3 regions of the Hydrogenophaga laconesensis genome follow, and region 3 is predicted to be linked to each of the others. Evidence: predicted binding sites of a transcription regulator. Region 3 holds the regulator's gene; each other region holds the start of a gene.

What was found. The regulator LexA, encoded in region 3, represses DNA repair genes until DNA is damaged. The targets are predictions, from matches to a motif close to ACTGTATNNNNATACAGT.
Region 1: a site for LexA is predicted at 1,183-1,200, ahead of J2X09_RS06960 (PA0069 family radical SAM protein). Genes of this name have one in related genera too.
Region 2: a site for LexA is predicted at 921-938, ahead of J2X09_RS08225 (DNA topoisomerase IV subunit B). Genes of this name have one in related genera too.

Annotation. Positions count from the first base shown of each region.
Region 1 covers NZ_JAVDWE010000003.1:61,071-63,269, forward strand. The annotation lists gene J2X09_RS06950 (ABC transporter permease) at 1-180, opposite strand, end outside; gene J2X09_RS06955 (ABC transporter ATP-binding protein) at 183-1,154, opposite strand; gene J2X09_RS06960 (PA0069 family radical SAM protein) at 1,259-2,199, shown strand, end outside.
Region 2 covers NZ_JAVDWE010000003.1:324,468-326,666, reverse strand. The annotation lists gene J2X09_RS08225 (DNA topoisomerase IV subunit B) at 1-896, opposite strand, end outside; gene J2X09_RS08220 (MFS transporter) at 1,057-2,199, shown strand, end outside.
Region 3 covers NZ_JAVDWE010000001.1:38,471-40,669, reverse strand. The annotation lists gene J2X09_RS00250 (D-2-hydroxyacid dehydrogenase family protein) at 1-482, opposite strand, end outside; gene J2X09_RS00245 (hypothetical protein) at 595-966, opposite strand; gene lexA (transcriptional repressor LexA) at 1,105-1,782, opposite strand; gene J2X09_RS00235 (asparaginase) at 1,922-2,199, shown strand, end outside.

The DNA.
Region 1 (2,199 bases), on a different contig from region 3:
GATGATGAAGGCGCCGTAGGTGACGCCATCGATGCTGCCCATGCGCGAGCCGATGGCCGTGCCGAACACGATGAAATACAGCGAGGTGGTGAGCACCGGTGCAAGGATGCTCTGCGTGATGGTGCGGAAGGTGCGCGCCATCTCGAACCGGTAGATGGCCTTGATGCCATGGATGTTCAGGCTCATGCGCGCGCTTCCTGTTTCTTGTTGTGGACCAGGCTCACGAAGATGTCTTCGAGCGAGCTCTCGCTGGACTGGAGGTCCTTGAAATCGATACCCTGGGCGTGCAGGGTGCGGAGCAGTTCAGCGATGCCGGTCTCTTCCGTCTGGGTGTCGAATGTGTAGGTGAGCGTGTGGCCCGCGCCAGAGAGTTCGAGCGGCCAGCGTGACAGCGCCTGGGGCACGCTCTCCAGCGGGTGCTGCAGCGTGAGCGTGAGCTGCTTCTTGCCCAGCTTGCGCATGAGCACGTCCTTGTCCTCCACCACGATCAGCTCGCCCCGGTTGATCACGCCGATGCGGTCGGCCATGTCTTCGGCTTCCTCGATGTAGTGCGTGGTGAGGATGATGGTGGTGCCCCGGTCGCGCAGTTCGCGCACCATGCGCCACATGTCGTGGCGCAGCTCCACGTCCACGCCCGCACTGGGCTCGTCGAGGAAGAGGATCTTGGGGTCGTGCGACAGCGCCTTGGCGATCAGCACGCGCCGCTTCATGCCGCCGGAGAGGGTGAGGATCTTGTTGTCCTTCTTGTCCCAGAGCGAGAGGTCGCGCAGCACCTTCTCGACGTGGGCGGGATCGGGGGATTTGCCGAACAGGCCGCGGCTGAAGCTCACCGTGGCCCAGACGGATTCGAAGGCGTCGGTGTGCAGTTCCTGTGGCACCAGACCGATGACTTCGCGCGCCTTGCGGTAGTCGCGCACGGTGTCGTGCCCGTCGGCCAGCACGGTGCCTTCGCTGGCATTGGCGATGCCGCAGATGATGCTGATGAGCGTGGTCTTGCCCGCGCCATTGGGCCCGAGCAGGGCGAAGATTTCGCCGCGCCGGATGTCGAGGTCGACGCGCTTGAGCGACTGGAATCCGCCCGCGTACGTCTTGCTCACGCCGCGAACGGACACGATGGGGTCGGCGGCAGGGGCCGCCGGAGAAGAAAGGGACATGAAGCCTCCTGAATCGTGCCACTCTAGCACTGTTTTTGTGTACAGTGGTTGATCTGTTCAAACCATCGCATTGTGGGAAAAACTGCCTGACTCAGGACTTGACCATGCCGAACGTCCACATTCCCATTCAGGCCATCAAGGGCCGGGGCATCAGCCACCAGCAGGCGCACCGCTACATGCGCGATGCGCGCGAGGCCTTCGACGATGGCTGGAGTGCGCTCGACGAAGCGGCTCAGGCGCGCGATGACGCACCGCCCCCCGCCACCGAGGTCACCTGGGAGGACTGCCGCAGCGCCATCACGAAGAACGAATCGCCGGACGTCGGCTTCATGCTCGGCCTGAACCCGTACCGGGGTTGCGAACACGGCTGCGTGTACTGCTATGCCCGACCCACGCACAGCTACCTCAACCTCTCGCCGGGGCTGGACTTCGAGACCAAGCTCATCGCCAAACGCAACCTCGCTGCCGTGTTGCGGCGCGAGCTCGCCAGCCCACGCCATGTGCCCGGCCTGCTGGCCATCGGCACGGTGACGGACGCCTACCAACCCATCGAACGCGAACTGCGCCTGACCCGCGCTGCGCTGGAGGTGCTGGCCGAGGCGCGGCACCCGCTGGCCATCGTCACCAAGGGAAGCGGCGTGGAGCGCGACATCGACATCCTCGCGCCCATGGCGGCCCAGGGTCTGGCGGCGGTCTACGTCACCATCACCTCACTCGACGGCAGGCTGGCCCGCGCACTGGAGCCCCGCGCGGCGGCACCACACCGCCGGCTGCGCACCCTTCGCACGCTGGCCGAGGCGGGGATTCCCGTGGGCGTGAGCGTGGCACCGCAGATCCCCTTCATCACCGACGACATGGAGCAGGTGCTGGAGGCCGCGTGGGACGCCGGCGCGCGCCGGGCTTTCTACACCGTGCTGCGCCTGCCTTGGGAGCTGAGCCCGATGTTTCGCCAGTGGCTGGATCTCCATTACCCGGACCGCGCTGCGCGCGTGATGGCCCGGGTGCAGGAGATGCGCGGTGGCAAGGACTACGACGCGGACTTCGC
Region 2 (2,199 bases), on a different contig from region 3:
CCGTCGCGCAGGCCGCTGTCGTGCGTACCGCCCGCGCTGGTGGGAATCAGGTTCACATAGCTTTCGCGCACCGGCTGGCCGTCTTCGGTGAAGCCGACACACCAGGCCGCGCCTTCGCCTTCGGCAAAGCTGTCGTGCCCGCCGTCGGCAAAGCCCTCACCCTCGAACAGGGGGATCACCGGGTCGCCCGTGAGCGTCTGCTGCAGGTAATCGCGCAGGCCACCCTTGTAGAGCCAGGTCTGCGTGTCCTTCGTCTTCTCGTTGATCAGCGTCACGCTGACGCCGGGCATCAGCACCGCCTTGCTGCGCAGCAGGTGGGTCAGCTCGCCCATGGGCAGCGCGGCGGACTCGAAGTACTTCGCGTCGGGCCAGGCGCGCACCGTGGTGCCCTGCTTGCGGTCGTCTGCCCCCTTGGGGCTGGTCACCAGCGGTTCGACCACGTCGCCGCCCTGGAAGGCGATGCGCGCCACCTGGCCGTCGCGGAAGCTGGTGACTTCCAGGCGGGTGGCCAACGCGTTGGTCACGCTCACGCCCACCCCGTGCAGGCCGCCGGAGAAACTGTAGGCGCCACCCTTGCCCTTGTCGAACTTGCCGCCTGCGTGCAGCCGGGTGAACACGAGCTCGACCACGGGCGCCTTTTCCTCGGGGTGCAGGCCGAACGGGATGCCGCGGCCGTCGTCCTCGACGCTGACGGATTGGTCGGCGTGCAGCGTGACCTTGATCTTCTTGCCATGCCCGGCCAGGGCCTCGTCCGCCGCGTTGTCCAGCACTTCCTGGATGATGTGCAGCGGGTTGTCGGTGCGGGTGTACATACCCGGCCGCTGCTTGACCGGCTCCAGCCCCTTGAGGACGCGGATCGAGCCTTCGGAGTATTCGTTGGGTGTTTGGGTCGCCATGGGGGCGGATTGTATGCCCCGAAAACTGTATGCAAATACAGACTTTTGCAGACCTGACCCGGAGCGATGCATGGGATTCATCAGTGGCGGGGCAAAATTTCAAGCCAGCGAGCCCTGGCCGAGACACGCAGGACGCCCCCTTCTTCGCTACATTTCCCGGATGTCTTCCACCCCCACCCTTGCCCATCCGCCCCGCCTGTCCACCCTGCAGGTGCTGGCCTGTGGCGCCTTGATCGTCACCCTGTCCATGGGCATCCGCCATGGCTTTGGTCTGTGGCTGCAGCCCATCACTCAGGCACAGGGCTGGACGCGCGAGAACTTTGCCTTCGCGCTCGCGGTGCAGAACCTGTCCTGGGGTGTTTTCGGCATCTTCGCCGGCATGGTGGCAGACCGCTTTGGCGCCTCGCGCGTGCTGATCGGTGGCGCCGTGCTGTACGGCCTGGGCCTGGCCGGCATGGCCTTGACCACGACGCCGCTCACCTTCGCGCTGACCACCGGCGTGCTGATCGGCGCGGCCCAGGCCGGCACCACCTATGCCGTGGTCTACGGCGTGATTGGTCGCCAGATCCCGGCCGAAAAGCGCTCATGGGCCATGGGCGTGGCCGCGGCGGCCGGCTCGTTCGGCCAGTTCCTCATGGTGCCGGTGGAAGGCTGGCTCATCAACGATTTCGGCTGGCAGCAGGCCCTGCTGGTGCTGGGCTTGGTCGTGCTGCTGATCGTGCCACTGGCGATGGGCCTGCGCGAACCCGGTTTTGGCAGCGGGGTGCCCGTGAAGCGGGAGCAGACCATCGCACAGGCGCTGCGCGAGGCCTTCCGCTACCGCAGCTTCCAGCTGCTCATGGCGGGCTATTTCGTCTGCGGCTTCCAGGTGGTGTTCATTGGCGTGCACATGCCCAGCTACCTGAAGGACAACGGTCTCTCGCCGCAGGTGGCCAGCTATGCGCTGGCCCTGATCGGCCTGTTCAATGTGGTCGGCACCTATGCCGCCGGGGTGCTCGGTCAACGCCTGGCCAAGCGGCACATCCTGGCGTTCATCTACTTCGCGCGAGCCGCCGTCATCACGGTCTTCCTGCTGGTGCCGCTGTCGCCCATGAGCGTGTATGTGTTCGCCGCCGTGATGGGCATGCTGTGGCTCTCCACCGTGCCACCCACCAACGCGGTGGTGGCGCAGATCTTCGGTGTGGCCCACATGTCCATGTTGGGTGGTTTCATCTTCTTCAGCCACCAGATCGGCAGTTTCCTCGGCGTGTGGCTGGGTGGTGTGCTGTACGACAAGACAGGCAGCTACGACATCGTCTGGTAC
Region 3 (2,199 bases):
CTCCAGATGCCGAGGGTCTTGCCTCGCAGCACCATGCCAACGCCGAAGTTGACCGGCATCGCCGCGGCTTTCAAGCCCGCTTGCTGCCAGGCGCCGTGCTTCAGGTTGGATACGTACTGCGGAATGCGGCGCATGGCCGCAAGGATGAGCGCCCAGGTGAGTTCGGCGGTGGAGACCGGTGAACCGACACCTTCGGCCACGGCGATACCCCGTTCTGTACAGGCGTTCACATCAACGTGGGAACCGACGCGCCCGGTCTGGGCGATCAGTTTGAGCCGTGGCAGCTTTTCGATCAGTTGGCGCGTGATGGACGTGCGTTCACGGATCAACACCAGCACATCCGCATCACGCAGACGGACCGACAGTTGTCCGACGCCTTTGACCGTATTGGTGAAGACCTTCGCGGGATAGGGTTCCAGTTTGTCTGCGCATCGCAGTTTGCGCACAGCGTCCTGATAGTCGTCGAGGATCACGATATTCATGACGCTATTGTGCCCTCGGCAAACCGGCTCCCCGGGCCGTTGACCCCTCGTTACAAGCCGGGGGCTTTGGCGCGAGTCGCTTGTCTGGCGACCCGCGCAGGCGGCTCGGTGTTCAGGCCGCTCGCGTCGAAAGCAGGCGCTCCTGGTCGGCCAGTCGGTCGAGCTCGGCGCACACATCGTTGATGCGACCCGAAATGACCAGACGGACACCACCGTGGCGCGCGGACGGAGTGTGCTCGACCTGCCGCAGCACGCGAACACGCGGCGCTGCATCTTCAATTCCAGGCGGAACGACACGCAGCGTTGTCGGAGGGTTGGTGACCGAATGCTGCTTGAGCCAACCCGCACGTGCAAAGCGTTGCACCACGCGTGTGGCGATCGGTTCGTTGGCCGCAGGCGTCCTGCGGATGGACGGGGATGGCAGCCAGCAGTCAATCAGTTGCAGGGGCGCTCGCCATGTATTTGTGCTGAAGATTTTTCCCATGTGAAACTCCAAGGATGGGGTCGGACACAGGCAGGATTGAGGATAAGACGCCTTCGCAGGGATGTGCCCGGACCACGGTTGATGTGGCTACCCGGACCAAACGCCCGCCACCTGCTGAGGCGATGCCGACCAGGCCGGTCAGATCTGGAAACTGTTGCGGATCAGGCCCACGGCAAGCCCTTCGATCTCGAATGGTTCGCCAGGCTCGACCACGATGGTTTTGTAATCGGGGTTTTCCGCGTGCAGTTCGATGAGGTGCTGGCGCCGCATGAACCGCTTGACGGTGACATCGTCGCCCAGTCGGGCCACGACGATCTGGCCATTCTTCGCTTCCTTGGTGGACTGCACGGCCAGGAGATCGCCGTCCATGATGCCGATATCGCGCATGGACATGCCACGAACCTTGAGCAGGTAGTCAGGCGTCCGCTGGAAGAGGCTGCGCTCGACCTGGTAGGTCTGGTCCACATGTTCCTGCGCCAGGATGGGGGAGCCAGCGGCCACACGGCCGATCAAGGGGAGCACCAGCTGCGAAAGGCTGGGGAGCGGGAGTGTAAGCTGGCGCCCACGCGAATCGTTGATGGATTGAAGATCCTCACTGCGCAGGCGAATCCCTCGGGATGTGCCGCTGACCAGCTCGATGACGCCCTTGCGTGCCAGGGCCTGAAGATGTTCTTCGGCGGCATTGGCCGACTTGAACCCGAGTTCGCTGGCGATTTCTGCCCGGGTAGGAGGGGCTCCCGTGCGCGCGATGGCCGACTGGATCAGCTCCAGAATCTGTTGCTGGCGGGCGGTCAGTTTCGGAGCGGTGTGGGGCATGTCTAGCATGGGAACCTCGTCGGGAGCGGTGGGCCAGAGGAAAACGCTTTGGATGAGCGGTGGGGCTGCATGGAAATCAGCTCACTGTTTTCTTATCCAGTATCTGTATTTTTAACCAGTTTCAAGAGGTTGGCAAGTGGTGAATGCGAAACAGGCCGGACGGATCGTGGTCCTGGGCACCGGGGGCACCATCGCCGGCCGGGCCCAGCAGGCTGGCGACAACGTCGGTTATGTGGCGGGGCAGGTGAGAGTGGCCGATCTGGTGTCGGCCGTACCGGGTTTGGCTGGCATAGCGCTCGAAGTCGAACAGGTGGCCCAGGTCGACAGCAAGGACATGAGCCTGGCGGTCTGGCAGGCCCTGGTTCGGCGCGTGTCCATTCACCTGCAGAACCCCGAAGTTTCTGCGGTGGTGGTGAC